4 regions of the Brevibacillus soli genome follow, and region 1 is predicted to be linked to each of the others. Evidence: predicted binding sites of a transcription regulator. Region 1 holds the regulator's gene; each other region holds the start of a gene.

Region 1 (4,214 bases):
CGGTCGTAAGCAGCAGGTATAACTCCGGAGAAAACCAGCCCTTTTCCTTTCCCCAGACAAAGAAAAGTCCGATGCAAAAAGAACCCCATACATTGGCCAGCCAAGTGCCTGCCGGCCAGCCCGGCAGATTAAACAGAAGCCCCAACCAGTACCGCATCAGCGATCCTGCGGCTCCTCCAAGTGCGACAGCAATCCAGCTCATCACGGTTTCCTCCTTATCGTTCAACTGAACAAAAAAACATCCAATCGCCAAGCGAGGATGTCTTTTGTCCATGTCATATCCAATTATATTAATGCTTCGGACCGTTTTCTTCAAGGTCTTCCACATAGCGAATGGAATCCAGGTTCGCTTTCAGAGATGCCTTCACGGAGTCAATGTATTTTTGACGGAGCTTTTGCTGCTCTTGTTTTTCCTCTTCCGTGAGGCCGGTCTCTTTCGACTTTTTCGCCAGTTCGTTAATGCGTTTGATTTCTGCGTCCGTAACCAAAAGCGCTACCTCCTGTCACATAAGAATGCCGCTCTATTATAACACAACAGGAAGAGCATGTGATTGGGAAGAATACGCAAAGATGCACTTTCTTTCTTTATTTCAACGGGATTTTGATGTTTTGACCGGGATAGATCATAACGCTGTCCAACCGGTTCAACTCCATAATGGCATCCACCAGTTCCTGCACATTCATGCCAGCCGCATCCTGATGGCGTTTCGCCAGCTTCCACAAGCTGTCTCCCGCTTGAACCGTAATCAGTTTGCTCGCCGGTTCCTGATGGGATTCGGATGCGAACACAAGTTCTGTCAACAGATAAAAAAAGAGAGTAAATGCCAGCAAAAAGATGAGTGCCTGACCTCTGGTAATGCCTATGCGACCTTTGCGAACCGGCTTTTTCGCAAAACGATTATGTACGGATACGGTATTCATCATAATAGCCCCCTACAAACACTTGTTCTGTTTCTTGATTCTAGAATAATGCGAACATACGTTCATGTCAAGAGAAAAAAACGAACTTATGTTTGTCGAACGCAAGATCCCATGGTATAATATAGAAAACTTTTCGTATAAAAAGCTTCTGTCGAAGTCCATTCGTAGAAGCTGGTTCTTCCTTAGAGGAAGCTTTTTATGCGTTTCGGAAAGTTTCAGATACTGATGCATTAACGCTGTAGCAAACTTAAACTTTCCTACACGATAAAAAAAGCTTCTGTCGAAGTCCATCGTAGAAGCTGGTTCTTCCTTAGAGGAAGCTTTTTATGCGTTTCGGAAAGTTTCAGATACTGATGCATTAACGCTGTAGCAAACTTAAACTTTCCTACACGATGAGAAAACCCAGGCGACGTAAGCTGACGCTGGTGTCGGCTGGGGCCCCGAACCCTTTCCGAGACGCTGTATTTGACGGTCCCTTTTTATACATTCCTATATTCCAAAAATGAGGTGTCACTCATGTCCAAACTGTCCAATCGTCAGCAAGCTATCATTGACTTTATCCGTAAAGAAGTAAAAGACAAGGGATATCCTCCCTCGGTTCGGGAAATTGGCGAGGCAGTCGGCCTCGCATCCAGCTCCACCGTGCATGGTCATCTCGCCCGCCTGGAGAAGAAAGGCCTGATTCGCCGGGACCCGACCAAGCCTCGTGCGATTGAGTTGTTGAGCGACGAAGATCGTTTCCAGGACGATTTCGAATTGTCGGTCGTTCGTGTCCCCGTAGTCGGTAAAGTTACCGCGGGCCAGCCCATTACCGCAGTGGAGGACGTGGAAGAGTATTTCCCGTTGCCGGAAAATATCGTCACTTCGGACAAGGTGTACATGCTCCGCGTTTCCGGTGACAGTATGATCGAAGCAGGCATCCTGGACGGCGATTACGTGATTGTGCGCCAGCAGAGTGTCGCCAATAACGGTGACATTGTGGTCGCCATGACGGAAGAAGACGAAGCCACAGTGAAGCGTTTTTTCAAGGAAAAAAACCACTTCCGCCTGCAGCCGGAAAATTCAACCATGGAACCGATCATCCTTGATTCTGTAACCATTCTCGGCAAAGTGATCGGCGTGTACCGTCTGCTTCACTAGACACAGTACGAAAAAAGCGTGTTTAGAGCCATGGAAGGGGTATCTCCATGGCTCTTGTGAATCTCGATTTTCATTCCGTAGAAACGGTTTATTTTTTTGTCCAAGCAGTTTCGAGTCCTCTGCATACACTATATCGAGGGTGCGCTGGATAGGATGCGGCAGATCATCCCACATCGCTCGCTCCACCCCAATTTACTGCGTGTTAGACCATGTGCTGACACGCCTTTTTTATCGACCCGTTCCGTTTATTGGAAAACGAAGGCGTTCTCTTTGCTTCGCTTCGTTGCCAGCCCGCCAAGGGGTTTATCTGTCCGCTCCGAGACGATCCACGGGGCGGGGGCTCAACATCTGGGTTTCACAAGGAAGGGAGACTAACACCCCCTTGATCCCCGTGTCTACGTCTCTACGCTGGCAGGCTGGCAAAGGCGCTCCGCAAATGAAAACAGCCCCCCTATCCAAACCAAGAGAGCACATTTGCAGTGCTCTCCGAGTTGGGTACTTGATTTGACCGATACAGGCATGTGTCTACTCATTCCCGCATTTCGATAAGGTTCGCAGGATATGAAATGCAAAGCGAACACTTTGACCTACATACCCTACTTTATTGAAAGTGCCAATGATATAAACATCCATTGCAGGATTGTAAAACAGAAAGGAACCGGTCGAACCTATATGTCCCCATACGTTATATTTTTGAATAAATGGAATCATCCGGACCCTCATGAGACCATAACCATAATCTACGCCCATCCACATTTTTGTCCATTTTTGCATGGTTTCAAGTGATTCATGTTGGATGATCTGATTTCCTACCAATGCTTTCATAAATACAAGTAAATCTTCGGACGTGCTAACCGTTTGCCCTGCAGCATAAATACTGCTGAAACTGCGGTAGTTTTCAACGTTAATGGGTCCTTCCAATGAATATAGACTGGCTACAGGGTAACTGCTTTTTACTGCGGGCTCCGAATACTGGGATAAATAGGAGTGATTCATATGGAGTCGCTGAAAAATGTACTCATGGAGCACTTCATGATAAGGCCTAGACGTAATCTTTTCGATAATCAATCCTAAAAGGTTAAAACCTGTATTTGTATAGTGCAAGCCATTTCCCGGTGAAAAACGGGGGCTAAGGTATTGCTTTGACCATTGGATGGTTTCTTGCGGGGTCCAAACTCGTGAAGGTTCTTCAAGCAGAATCTTCAAAAAATGTTTGCCCCCTTTAGGTTTATCTTCATAATAATCCGGAAGTCCTGATGTATTGCTTACTACATGTTCGATACGAATTTCATTGGAATAGTCTTTGCCTTTATAGATATGCAAGTCTTTTAAGATCTCTTCCGGTAAATACTTCGCAATCGGATCACTATAGCGAACTTTTCCTTCTTCAACTAGCATTGCAATAATCACAGCAGTAAACGTTTTTCCAATGCTTGCAGTATGATAAGGTTGCTCTGGATCCGCAGGCATATCGTCTGTTTGCCCGTAAGCCATATTCCAGTGAATATGAAGCTTATCCGAATGAATCAGCAAATAAGCATTCAGAAGCTTTGGATTGGAGTCAACGATTCCACGCAGTTTTTTTTCAATCGTTGCTTTTGCTTGTTCTTGTTTCATTATTTTCCTCCGTTCAATTAGAGAGGCGCCCCTTCCTTTCTGCTATTCAGCAACACACGGATCGTCCCGACAATGACAGTCTCCCCTGACTGTTTTTTCACCTGTTGCCGGACGGTGAGAACGCCTTTTCCGTCCTCTCGAGAGAGAACATCGGTCACTTCCATTTCTACGTGCACGGTGTCGCCAATAAAGGTTGGCGCCGTAAATCGGAGGTGATCAATCCCGTAGAACGCAACCACGACATTCGGATCCATTTGTATCAATCCGGTGGCCACGGACAAAATCAAGGTGCCATGGGCAATTCGCTGTTGAAACATCGTCTCTTTGGCAAACTCCTGATCCGTGTGCAGCGGGTGCCAATCCCCGCTGAGACCGGCGAATAAGATGATATCCGTTTCCGTTATGGTCCGACCGCGTGATCTCCACAATTCACCCATTTCGTATTCTTCTACATATTTGGTAAACATTGTTCATTTCCCTCCTTGTTCTCTCAAAACGTTCTTGAGAATTTTACCCGTTGCATTGCGAGGCAATTG
Region 2 (4,214 bases), on a different contig from region 1:
TCGGGCGGAATGTAGCGCCGCTCCTCCGCTTTGATCCGGATATACGTCTCGCGGTGTTCCGGCAGCACGAAGCGGCTGGCGACAAACAGGTTTTCTTTTTTGGAGACGGTTTTCTCCCTCATGTTCTTCTCTCCTCCTGGTTGATCCACAAGCGAACGCGCTCCTGGCATTCCGCCCGCAGCACTTCAACGGAATAAACCGCTTCCCGCAGGTAGCCCCGCCAACGATACTGCACGATGTAGACGCCGCCGTGCTTGCGGCTTGTGAGCAGGTGACAGCCCTGCTCGCGGAGCGTCCGCCGCAGCTGGTAGTGACGCCGTTCCGCCCAGCGGGACAGCTCCTCCAACAGCAGGTGATACGACAGCTTCAACGGCACACGCCGGAGCATTGCCAGGTCGATCATCGCCGCCCGAAACAGCAGGCCGAACAGCACGCACTCGCGAACCATCTCCTGCCCCTCGCCGGCTACTTGTGCCGCTGCTTCCGGGCCGCTCACTTATAGTGCCCCCCGATTTTCCGGGCGCGTTCGCGGGCCTGCCCCGCCCCCAGCAGGGAGACCGCCCGCAGAATCGCATCGTTGCCGTAGCGGGCGCGAATGCCGTCCATCGCATAAGCAAGCGAGCGCTGCTTCTCCGTGTCGGCAAACAGGTTGAGCTGCACGACGTTGTCCGGCTGCAGCTGGCCCAGATGAACGCCCACGCTGCGCACAGGGGTCTCCTTCCAGTGACGGTCAAACAGGCGGCAGGCCGCTTCGTACAACGTGATCGCGTCGTTGGTCGCCTCTCCCAGCTTCAGCTGCCGCCAAAACCCGTGCGACGCGTCAAAATCAGCACCGCGGCAGCCGACAGAAACCACAGAGCCCATCAGCTGTTTGTGACGGGCTCGCCGGCACACCTCCTCGCTCAGCTCCAGCAGGACCACCTTGATGTCGGCGGCGGTGTGGTAGTCACGAGGCAGCGTCATGTGGTGACCGATTCCCTTTTGCGTATCGTGCGTGTGCAGGGAAACCGGCGAATCGTCGAGGCCGTGTGCCGTTCGCCACAGCACCTCCCCGTTGATCCCCCAGCGGCGGATCAGAAGCGCAGGAGACAGGTTGGCCAGCTGCCCGATCTGGTAAATTCCCATCCGGTGAAAGTGGCGTTTCATGCGCGAGCCGACCCCGAACAGCTTTTCAATCGGCAGCTTCCACAGCGTCTGTGCCAGCTCTTCCTTTTTCAGCCAGAAGATGCCCTCCTCCCGTTTTTTGGCGAAGTTGTCACACGCCATTTTGGCCAGCACCTTGTTCTCCCCGATGCCGATCCGGCAATGGATCCCCGTTTCCAGCCAGACGCGCCGGCGAATCTCCCGGGCGATCGTCCACGCGTCGCCAAACAGACCCACACTGCCTGTCACGTCGAGAAATTGTTCGTCAATGGAATACGGCTCTACCAGATCGGTAAACGCCTCAAAAATCCGGGTAATTTGCAGCGAAATGTCAATATAAGTCTCCATGCGCGGACGTACGACCACGAGATGGCGGCACTTCTGCTGAGCCTGCCACAGCGCTTCCGCCGTCGTCACGCCATATGACTTGGCAATCGGACAAGCGGCCAGCACCACCCCGCTCCGCCGCTCCGGATCACCGGCTACCACGATCGGCTTGTTGCGAATCTCCGGATTGGCAGCTTTTTCAATGCTGGCATAAAAGCTCTGCATGTCGGCAAGAAAGACGATCCGCTTGCTTGTCATGCCTACTCCTCCTAGATCAAGATCGCTTTTGGGCTCCCGAAAAGTATTCGGAATAAACTTCAGAGCAATACGTCACTTTTTGGGATTAAGAACGTTTGTTCTTGTTTTTAGTATAGCAAACACACGTTCGCTTTTATACCCTTTCCGTTCGAAAAAAGGCTGGAAAATTTTTAAAGCCCTGTCTATGATGAGGACATCCACAGGAACAAAAGGGAGGAGATCCGGGTTATTGATTCGCCACGGCTTGGAGGTTTTTTTGAAACGGAACCTCTCTTCAAACGTCACATCTGGTAGATACCGGAAAACCGAGGAGATGGATGATATGAACCGCTGGCTTGCGTTGCTCTGCTTCACCTTCATCATGAGTGCTGTTGCCTGTACCCCACCTTCGGAGAAGACTGCTCCCCCTTCACCTGCACCGTCTCCTCAACCTGAGCCCGTTCCGCCGAAGCCCCCTGCGGACTTAGAAGAGCTTCCGTTTGACTACGGGGTGCTTCAGGAAGACGTACGCATTCAGCTGGACAGTGCGCCTCGCCTGCATTCTCCGGTCAATACCGTGGTCACTCCGGAACCGCAGGCATTCACGCTGTATTTTCGGGAAGCGATGAATCGGCCCTCGGTGGAAGAGGCTCTGCGGAAACGTGCCGAAGAAGTGCAAGAGGAGTGGCAGGGTTCAATCCTGCCCGCGTTTTCATTCCGCTGGGCAAGCGATCGCCAGCTGCGTCTGTTGGTCACGGTCCCCCCAGGAGAAGAGCCTGATCATGGAGGACGCAGGTACCTGCTTGACGTAAAAGGGGCAAAGACCCAGCAGGGAATGGAATTGGAGGACCCTCCGGTGTTTACCGCTACCCTGTATGCTCCCAAACAACTATGGCGCGTTTCCGTCGACGGCCAGCAAAAAGAACAGCTCTCATCCTTTACAGAGCCTTACTTCACCCTGAAGTTTCTCGACGATGAGCACCGTTATTTGCTGCTCAGCCGGTTTCTGCAGTATTGTGAATGCGATGCGGATCACGAACGCATGTACGCCGTATACGACGTGAACACACGAAAGCTGACCCCATACCCGCTCCCCCTTCAAACCACCTATATGGGCGAAGGCGATTTCGTTGCCGATCGGCGCGGATTTTTTTACGCCAAACCTGGTGCAGAGAGCGGGCTGTCTTCAGACGGGACCGCTGTTCCCATACGGGTGGATTCATACATCCACGGCGCCGGCTTCAGCAAGGATCACAGCCATGTCTTCATGGCCGTAGGGAAGAAAGGCCAGACCGGAGACTTTGACCTGCTCATCCGCAACCTCGATTCCGGTCAGGAACAACGCTTTCCCCAGGCGCTGAAAGGCATGGCTCCGCAGAATGAACTGAGCGGCGGCCCCGCACCTGTTTTCTTTCAGGACGACGGAGAAAACGTCACCTTTGCGATGAGAGATCCCCTGGAATATAAGGAAAGACGCTACGCCTACACATGGAAGACAGGAAAAGTAACGGTATGGCAACCGCCGATACCCCCGGAATCCTGGTCAGGCTATACGCAATCAAGCGACGGCCTCTACCAGCTCTACGCAAACGGCGGGCTCTACAAAGGGAAGACGCTGATATCGGAACACTTTCCCTATGGCTATTGGCTTACAGGAACACATGTACTCGTCTATCAGGAGTACCTGCCGGCAGGAGGTTCATCGAAGCTGCAGATCAAACGGTTTGACGCTGACCGAAATGAGACAAAAACGATCATGACCGACCTGCCGCCCGGTATCGAACTGATCGGCACCAGTCCGGACGGCGAGTGGATCTATATCCAAAGCCATGTGGATTTGACAAAATGAAAAGTCCACATGGAGTGGACTTTCAGGGTGTGGAGAAAGTGGCTGTAGTGGAAGAAGCATGTTTCCATTCTGCGCTCCGGTCTACGCCCTGCAAAGAAGTGTAGACTGTCCGCTCCGCTAGGTTGGGCTTCGCTAGTCGCTCCGCCTGGAAACGTGCTTCTTCTCGTTACCGGTGTTTGTCAACAAGCTCAATATCCACACGAAGTGGACTTTTTAGTCAAATACGATGCCATCCAGTACTCCTTCGCGCTTTAAGTATTCGCGCAAATGGCTGTACTCCTCTTCCTCCCAAAAACTGGATTCCGCCACCAGTCGTGCCGACTCCTGACGGGCGACCTCCAGCGCTTTGTAATCACTGAGCAAGTCAGCGACTTTAAATTCAGGCAGCCCGCTTTGCTTGGTGCCGAAAAAGTCACCTGGCCCGCGCAGCTCCAAATCGCGCTGGGAGAGCTCAAAACCGTCCGTCGTTTCGCACATCACGCGCATCCGCTCCTTGCCGATCTCCGTCTTGGGATCGGCAATCAGCACACAGTACGACTGCTCCGACCCGCGGCCTACCCGCCCGCGCAGCTGGTGCAGCTGAGCCAGTCCAAATCGTTCGGCGTCGTACACAATCATAAAAGTGGCGTTGGGGACGTTTACTCCCACCTCGACCACC
Region 3 (4,214 bases), on a different contig from region 1:
GATTTTCCCGAACCGGACAAGCCCGTCAGCACGACGAACTTGTCGCGCGGGATGACCACGTCGACATTTTTCAGGTTATGGGCGCGAGCGCCTTTTACCACGATGTGTTCCAATGGCATGAAAATATCAACCCTTCTTTATAGCTCAGCCTTCAGCTCGAGTATCAGGTCGCGCAGCTCGGCTGCACGTTCAAACATGAGATTGCGCGCCGCTTCCTTCATCTCTTCTTCCATCCGCTCAATGACCAGGAGGCGGTCCTTCTTCGGCATCTTCTTAAACTCCGCATGCGGCAGGTAGTCCGCCTTCTCCTCCGCCGCCCGAGTGGCCTCGATGACTTCGCGAACCGCTTTTTTCACCGTTTGCGGCGTAATGCCGTGTTTTTCGTTGTAGGCCAACTGGATGGAGCGGCGGCGCTCTGTCTCGCGAATGGCAGCTTTCATGGAATCGGTCATCTTGTCGGCATACATGATGACGCGCCCTTCGGCGTTGCGCGCGGCACGCCCAATCGTCTGGATGAGGGAACGCTCGTTGCGCAGGAACCCTTCCTTGTCCGCGTCGAGAATGGCGACCAGCGATACCTCCGGCAGGTCCAAGCCCTCTCGCAGCAGGTTGATCCCAATCAGAACGTCAAACTCCCCCAGCCGCAGGGAACGCAAAATCTGCATGCGCTCGATGGTTTTGATGTCGGAGTGCAGGTAGCGTACCTTGATGCCGATCTCTTTCAGGTAATCGGTCAAATCCTCCGCCATCTTTTTGGTGAGTGTCGTCACCAGGACGCGCTCATTCTTGGCAATCGTGGCCTGAATCTCGCCGATCAAATCATCGATCTGCCCTTTGATCGGGCGAACGGAAATGGTCGGGTCGACCAGACCGGTCGGACGGATCACCTGCTGCACCACTTGCGGACAGTGTTCCAGTTCATACGGGCCGGGCGTTGCAGAAATGTATATCGCCTGCTTAACCTTTTGCTCAAATTCCTCAAACTTCAACGGACGGTTATCCCGCGCAGATGGCAGACGGAAGCCGTGCTCCACAAGAACGTCCTTGCGGGCACGGTCGCCATTGTACATTCCGCGAATTTGCGGCAATGTCATGTGCGACTCGTCGATCACCACCAAAAAATCATCGGGGAAGTAATCGAGCAGGGTATAGGGCGCATGGCCGGGCGGCAATCCGGTAAGGTGACGGGAATAGTTTTCAATGCCGGAGCAGAAGCCCATCTCCATCATCATTTCGATGTCGTAGCGGGTACGCTGCTCCAACCGCTGCGCTTCCAGCAGTTTGCCCGCTTCCCGCAGCTCCGCCAGCCTCTCTTCCAGCTCAGCCTGGATGCTTTGGATGGCCCGTTTCATCTTCTCTTCGCGGGTGACGTAGTGGGATGCCGGAAAAATCGCCACGTGGTCCCGCTGCCCCAGGATCTCACCGGTCAGCACGTCGATCTCTGTAATGCGCTCAATCTCGTCGCCGAAAAATTCCACACGGATCGCCTGTTCGCTGTGGGACGCAGGAAAAATCTCCACTACGTCTCCGCGCACGCGAAAGGTACCGCGGGTAAAATTGATGTCGTTGCGGTCGTACTGGATATCGACCAGACGGTGCAGGATTTCATCCCTGCTTCTCTCCATGCCAACGCGCAGGGAAAGCAGGAGCTCCCGGTACTCTTCGGGAGAACCCAAACCGTATATGCAGGAAACGGAGGCGACAATAATCACGTCGCGGCGCTCAAACAAGGCGCTGGTGGCAGAGTGCCGCAGCTTGTCGATCTCCTCGTTGATGCTCGCATCCTTTTCGATGTACGTATCTGATTGCGGAATGTACGCTTCCGGCTGATAATAATCGTAGTAGCTGACGAAGTACTCAACGGCATTGTTGGGGAAAAATTCCTTGAACTCGGCTGCCAGCTGGGCTGCCAGCGTCTTGTTGTGGGCGATGACAAGCGTCGGCTTGTTCACCTGGGCGATCACCTGGGCAGCCGTGAAGGTTTTTCCCGTGCCGGTCGCTCCGAGCAGCGTCTGGTGCCGCTTGTTCGCTTTGACGCCCGCTACCAGTTCAGCAATGGCAGTCGGCTGGTCACCGGACGGCTGATACTCGGATACCAATTGAAAACGATCCATTCCACCGTTCATCTCCTTGTATCACTATCACTCCCATTATAACACAAACTTTTCAAAAATAAGCCAGCGATTCGAACAAATGTTTGTCTATTGCACTTCCGCCGTATTGCCGATAAAAGGAACGTAGCCTGCGACCACAGGGAGGTACCCACAATGGCATCATCCGTGAACAATACCAACAGCATTCCCGCTCATTTAAGCTATAAGAATAAAAGAGAGTTCTCTTCCGAACTGGATCAGAACGCTTTCATGAAGTTGATGCTGGAACAGCTGAAACACCAGGATCCGATGTCTCCGATGGACAACTCTCAGTTCATCCAGCAGACGTCGATGATGACCATGGTGGAAAAACTGACCCGCATGGCCAGCTTGATGGAAGAATCAAACAGCAGCCTGCTGAGCGTGCGCCAATACGAGGATTTGATCGGCAAGACCGCCTCCTACGAAAAGGAGACGATGGACGAACTGACCGGTGAGGTTACCCGTGAACAGAAGGAAGGCGTGATCCAGTCCGTCAAGATGGAAAAAGGCAGAATCTACTTCCAGATCGGCGAGGATGCGCTGATCCCACGTGACAAAATTGATGGCATCGAGTCCAAAGGACCGTCCGGCGACAATCTGATGGACAACGCGCTGAAATACGCCCAGATGATCGGCTATCGCGTTACCTATCTGGAAAAAGCCACAAACACGGACGGCAGTACCGCCGATCATGAGAAAAACGGCGTGATTCAATCCGTCAGCATGAAAAACGGCCTGGTAGAGTTGATCCTGGAAGACAACAAAAAGTTGAAGCTGAGCGAGATTATCGGCTTCGAGGCACCGGGGACATAACCAAACAAGAAAACCCACCCGGCATTAGCTATCCTCAACCCACTCGGCGTTATCGCTGAGCCGAGTGGGGTCCCTTTCTTCGCCGGGCGGGGCCCCGAACACTTTTCTAGCGGCTGTATGGGATGTCCAAATTTATAAATTCTTATACACCTAGTAAAGCCTGCTTGATTTTCAGATCAAGCAGGCTTCTTCTTTCCCACATCGTTTACGCGCCGATATTCAATTTCTCCAGCTTCTGCTTCAACAGCTGAACGATGCTGGACTTCTGCAAATCCACATAGACCCGCGTGAATGCGTCCGGCACCACGATGATGCCAAGCTGATGATGGTTTCCTGCGTACACGGCGCACTGGACGAATTTCAATTCGCCGCCATGTGTGAGTACCTCCATCTTGCAGAAAGCCGGATTGGCTTGCATCGCCGGGTACAGCTCTTCCTTGCTGCGGACGGACAATCCGTTCACCTTGACGACAATCTCACCGGGCAAAAGGCCGATTTCTTCCGCGGGTGTCCCCGGAATCACAGCCATGATCTTGACGCCAGCCGGAGTCTGGATAAAGTAAGGCGGCTGCTGGCGTTCCTGCCACTGGCTCAACCAGAACAACCCTTCATGACCGATCAGGGCGAACAACGCCGCCAGCACAACGAGCGGCGGAAGCAGTACGGCCGCGTACGTGAGCGCGAGGAGCACAACCGCGTACCATGCCAGCTGCTTGGCGATATGGCGGGTTTTGCGCTTCGGAGTCAGCGTCTGGGTCAAGTCGGAAAAGCCTGTGACGGTGGGCAAAAGCAGCAGTCCAAAGGTTAAGCCCTCAGCGGCAAAGAACGGCCAGCCTGGAAAAAGTGTCCCCGAAAAACCGCCGCCCGGGGCGGTCTCCACCAGCACCGCCAACGGTGTCAGCCAAAAGGAGTGAAGCAGGTAGGCGCCGACGATGCGGCCGCGTTTGCCTTCCACAAACAGCGGAGATGCGTCCCGACCGGCATTCCAACGAATCAGCCAGGCTTCAATCAAATGCATCACCGCGACCAGGGCCAGCAAAGGAACAGGCTTCGCCTGCAGCAGCCAGCTCCAAACCGTACCAATTCCTGCCACCTGCGTTACACCGGGTGCAAGTTGCGCCAAACCGTGCAGGAGAGCAAGTATGCCTGCCGCGTAAGCAAAGCAGAGGAAGCGCAGGTTTACCAGCGCGAGGCAGACGGCGATCCCCCACAAAAGCCACAAGTCCTGGACTTGAATCACGACGCCCAGTGCTATAGCCAGAACGG
Region 4 (4,214 bases), on a different contig from region 1:
GAGTAGTTTTCCCCAGAAATCCTTTCCTATCCATCTATAATATACAATACCCCAGAAGGGTATGTAAAGTCCTTTTTTGAAAAAAGTCCCATATTCATTTGCTCTGCCTGTCACAGGCATTTGCACATGAGTATGGGACCGTCTTCTTTTATGGTTATGGTTGCAGTGCTGCAAAAGCAACGGCGATCTTCGCCGCTACCTCGGCGTTGTGTTTTACCAGTGCAATATTGGTCTGCAGACTTTTGCCTGCCGTCAGCTGTTTTACCTTGTCGAGAAGGAACGGTGTCACGTTCTTTCCGGCAATTCCTTGTTCTTTTGCCTCCTTGAGCGCCGTTACGATAGCCGCTTCAATCTCCCGATGATCAAGCGCATCCGCCTCTGGCACCGGATTGGCAATGACCAGTCCGCCGTTCAGGCCCAGCTTCCACTTGGTGTCCATCATCGTCGCCACCGCTTCCGGCGTATCCAGGCGATAGTCGACACCGTAGCCGCTCTCACGGGCGTAGAAAGAAGGGAACTCGTCCGCCTTGTATCCGATGACAGGCACACCCTGCGTCTCCAGATACTCAAGCGTTCTGCCAAGGTCCAGAATGGATTTTGCACCGGCACACACCACGGCAACATTGGTCCGGGCCAGTTCTGTCAAATCAGCGGAAACGTCCCAGGTTATCTCCCCTTCGCGGTGGACGCCCCCGATTCCCCCTGTGGCGAATACATGGATGCCCGCCATCTGTGCTCCGATCATGGTTCCCGCTACGGTTGTCGCCCCAATCCTGCCCGTTGCCAGGACGTACGGGAGGTCGCGTCGGCTTACTTTTTCCACGGATTTGTTCGTCGCAAACTCTTCCAGTTCGCTTTCGGTCAAGCCGATTTTGATTTTGCCGTCCATGATCCCGATCGTGGCTGGAACCGCGCCGTTTTCACGAATAATCTGCTCTACTTCTTTTGCCATTGCAACGTTTTGCGGGTACGGCATCCCGTGAGAAATAATCGTCGTTTCCAGGGCGACTACCGGCAAACGGTTTTCCAGGGCATGGCGCACTTCGTCCGTATAAGTCAGGTATTGTTTCATGATGTTCGCTCCTTTACAAAAGTAGTAAGCCGATCCGGATGAAGCAGCGGCGAGACGGAATGCTCCGTCTGCAGGGTAAGCGCAGCGGCGGCCAGCCCCAACCGGCACGCCTCCGAAAACGTCTTGCCGCTGACGATACCGAACAGCAAACCGGCAGCAAAGGCATCCCCCGCCCCGGTTACATCTACGACGCTTGTTTGATAGGAGGGCACGTGCTCTTCCGCTCCCTCCGACGAGCAGAAGACACCGTCCTCACCCAGCGTGACCACAACGTGTTTGACGCCCCGCTCCCGGATTTTTCGGCAGGCAGCCGCACAGTCTTCCAGTGAGTTTATGCTCATGCCGGCGAGCAGTTCCGCTTCTTCCCGATTGGGCAAAATGGCTTCCACGCCGTCAAGCCGCTCGGGCAGCTTCTTTGCCTTGGCCGAGGAAACCGGGTCGATGAAAAGCGGGATTCTTTCGTCTCTGCAGCGCTGAATGACGTAGTGAAGACACTCCGCGGGAATGTTGGTGTCCAAAAAAACGGCTTGCGAAGCAGCGATATGAGACCACTTTTCCGCAAACATCTCCGGGGCAAGCTGGTCGTAGATATCCATGTTGGCCAGAGAGACGACCATTTCTCCGTCGATGTCAAGCAATGCGGTATAGGTCCCCGTCCGCTGTGCGGGAAGCACCCACACCTGACTGATATCGACTCCGTGTTTTTTGGTCTCCTGCAAGATCCAGCTGCCCTCCTTGTCGTCACCGACGCAGCTGATCAGAGAGGTATTGCAGCCGAGGCGCCCCAGGTTTTCGGCGATGTTTCGCGCCACACCGCCGCAGGATTCCGTTATGGTCACGGGATTGGACGAATGCAAACGCACTTTTTGCTTGCCCCGCGCCTTCCGGTCCAGATTGGCGCCGCCAATGCACGTGAGCAGCCCCTCATCGGGCAAAATGTAGGCGCGTCCCTTAATTTCGCCCCGCTTGGTTAAACTAGCGATATAGCCCGCGACCGCTGATCGGGATATCCCCATCTTGTCGGCCAACTCCTGCTGGGTGATAAACGGGTTCTGCCGGATGTAGGAGAGAATTTGTGTTTCCTTATCCACTGAATCAGCCTCCTTTCCTCGAACTTATCTTTCCAAACAAAAGTTTATCATATGAACAAATGTTTAGAAAGAAGAATTTTGATTTTCTACCCGCTTACATTTTTTTTGATTCTTGCTTTCCCATTCCACCCCCGTTCCAACACAGGAGGGGAACGGATATACTTACACATAGAGAGGAAGGAAGGAGAATGCACATGAACGAGCAGATGTGGAGAGCGATTGTGGATTGCGACCCTGCGTACGACGGGCAGTTCTATTACGGTCTACAAACCACCGGGATCTTCTGCAAGCCGTCCTGCAGGTCCAAAACGCCCAACCCCGAAAACGTGAGAATCTTTTTGACAACAGGCGATGCCAAAAAAGCCGGGCTCCGTCCATGCAAACGGTGTCGGCCTGAGGAACCGTTCCGGCTTACCTCTGAAGAAGAACTGGCCCAAAAAGCGGCTGCCTTTCTCACACAACATTGCCATCAGCCGCTTTCGCTGCAACAGATCGCTGCCGAGCTGTTCGTCAGCCCGTATCATCTGCAGCGGTGCTTTCAGAAAGTAATGGGAGTATCCCCGGCAAAGTTCCTGCTGCGCAAACGATTGAAAGCCGCGCAACACCTGCTGGGAAACACGCAGGAAAGCATTACGACGATTGCTTTGCAAGTAGGTTTTCAAAGCAGTTCCCATTTTTCCGCTGTCTTTCACAAAGAAACGGGATGTTCACCTACCGCGTATCGCCAATGCCAGAGTCAAGGAACAAAAAAACCAACCGCTTCCCTGTAAAGGAAAACTGTCGGTCTCTTGCATTCCTCGCTCATAAGGCATTCCGTCTCCGCCTACAAATTAACGGCTTTCATGCCTGCTTCCGGATAACGGGCGCCTGCGGCAATTCCTTTTGGTGCTACTTCATGAATACGTGCCAGGTCGGAATCTGACAGTTCGACCTGTAACGCTCCCAGATTCTCTTCCAGATACGTTTTTCTCTTTGTTCCCGGAATGGGTACAATATCTTCTCCTTGAGCAAGCAGCCAAGCCAATGCCAATTGGGATGGTTGACAGCCTTTTTCTTTTGCGATTTCCTGAATCTTCTGAACAAGGTCAAGATTTTTTTGAAAGTTTTCACCTTGGAATCGAGGGGAGAACCGCCGATAATCATCTTCTGCCAGATCTTCAAACCGCCGAATCTGCCCTGTTAGGAAGCCCCTTCCAAGCGGACTGTACGGTACAAAACCAATCCCCAGCTCACGGCAGGTGGGAAGAATTTGATCCTCGACATCCCGACTCCAAAGAGAATACTCCGTCTGTAATGCGGTAATCGGATGAACGGCATGAGCTCGGCGTATGGTATCAGGCGCTGCTTCAGACATCCCGATATAGCGTACCTTCCCTTCACGGACCAGATCCGCCATGGCCCCGATTGTTTCTTCGATGGGAGTCTTGGGGTCTACCCGATGTTGGTAATATAGATCAATATGATCGACACCTAACCGGCGTAAGCTTGCTTCACATGCTGCTCTCACATACTCTGGACGTCCGTTCACTCCAAGAAATTCCCCGTTCTCTCCCCTGACATTCCCGAATTTGGTGGCCAGAACGACTTGGTCTCGCCTTCCCTTAATGGCTCGACCGATGAGTCTTTCATTTTCTCCAACCCCATACATGTCTGCCGTATCCAAAAAATTCACGCCTAATTCAATCGCACTTTGAATCGTTTGGATGGATTCCTCCTCATTCCTTCCACTATAAAAATCGGACATTCCCATACAGCCCAGCCCCAATGCAGAAACCTCTAAACCGCTGCCTAACGTTCTTTTTTTCATATTGATCGACCTCTTTTCTTCATTTCCATGAAAAACCTTCTATAATGCCCTGCCAAATTCCTCCAAAGAAAAAATCCTTGTTGTGTGAACGGTTTGCCTGCTACAAATTCAGCTGCCACGAAACACCCTATTTATCTTCAACCCAACCGAACTTTTCGCTAAATGGAGAAGGAGCCAGCGGCATTAAAACTTTGCCATCTTGAGATAACTTCTCGAAAACTCTATCAATTTCCTCTGCAGTATC

Evidence for each region. Region 1 encodes LexA, which represses DNA repair genes until DNA is damaged. Its sites were predicted from a motif close to CGAACATATGTTCG; they were not measured.
Region 2: ACE99V_RS10245 (DNA polymerase IV) is a predicted target of LexA. The motif match lies at 1,845-1,858, and genes of this name have one in related genera.
Region 3: uvrB (excinuclease ABC subunit UvrB) is a predicted target of LexA. The motif match lies at 2,187-2,200, and genes of this name have one in related genera.
Region 4: ACE99V_RS08335 (carbohydrate kinase) is a predicted target of LexA. The motif match lies at 2,197-2,210, and genes of this name have one in related genera.

The regions. Positions count from the first base shown of each region.
Region 1 covers NZ_JBIYSM020000029.1:37,180-41,393, reverse strand. The annotation lists gene crcB (fluoride efflux transporter CrcB) at 1-202, opposite strand, end outside; gene ACE99V_RS13165 (DUF896 domain-containing protein) at 291-488, opposite strand; gene yneA (cell division suppressor protein YneA) at 586-924, opposite strand; gene lexA (transcriptional repressor LexA) at 1,438-2,061, shown strand; gene ACE99V_RS13150 (serine hydrolase domain-containing protein) at 2,587-3,678, opposite strand; gene ACE99V_RS13145 (MaoC/PaaZ C-terminal domain-containing protein) at 3,696-4,145, opposite strand; gene ACE99V_RS13140 (class I adenylate-forming enzyme family protein) at 4,149-4,214, opposite strand, start outside.
Region 2 covers NZ_JBIYSM020000020.1:46,979-51,192, reverse strand. The annotation lists gene ACE99V_RS10255 (YolD-like family protein) at 1-122, opposite strand, end outside; gene ACE99V_RS10250 (YhjD family protein) at 119-496, opposite strand; gene ACE99V_RS10245 (DNA polymerase IV) at 493-1,728, opposite strand; gene ACE99V_RS10240 (hypothetical protein) at 2,051-3,556, shown strand; gene recG (ATP-dependent DNA helicase RecG) at 3,770-4,214, opposite strand, start outside.
Region 3 covers NZ_JBIYSM020000005.1:100,727-104,940, reverse strand. The annotation lists gene uvrA (excinuclease ABC subunit UvrA) at 1-119, opposite strand, end outside; gene uvrB (excinuclease ABC subunit UvrB) at 138-2,114, opposite strand; gene ACE99V_RS03540 (flagellar hook assembly protein FlgD) at 2,268-2,948, shown strand; gene ACE99V_RS03535 (PDZ domain-containing protein) at 3,154-4,214, opposite strand, start outside.
Region 4 covers NZ_JBIYSM020000015.1:43,729-47,942, forward strand. The annotation lists gene ACE99V_RS08330 (pseudouridine-5'-phosphate glycosidase) at 155-1,072, opposite strand; gene ACE99V_RS08335 (carbohydrate kinase) at 1,069-2,163, opposite strand; gene ACE99V_RS08340 (bifunctional transcriptional activator/DNA repair enzyme AdaA) at 2,358-2,933, shown strand; gene ACE99V_RS08345 (aldo/keto reductase) at 2,987-3,970, opposite strand; partial or broken gene ACE99V_RS08350 (VOC family protein) at 4,098-4,214, opposite strand, start outside.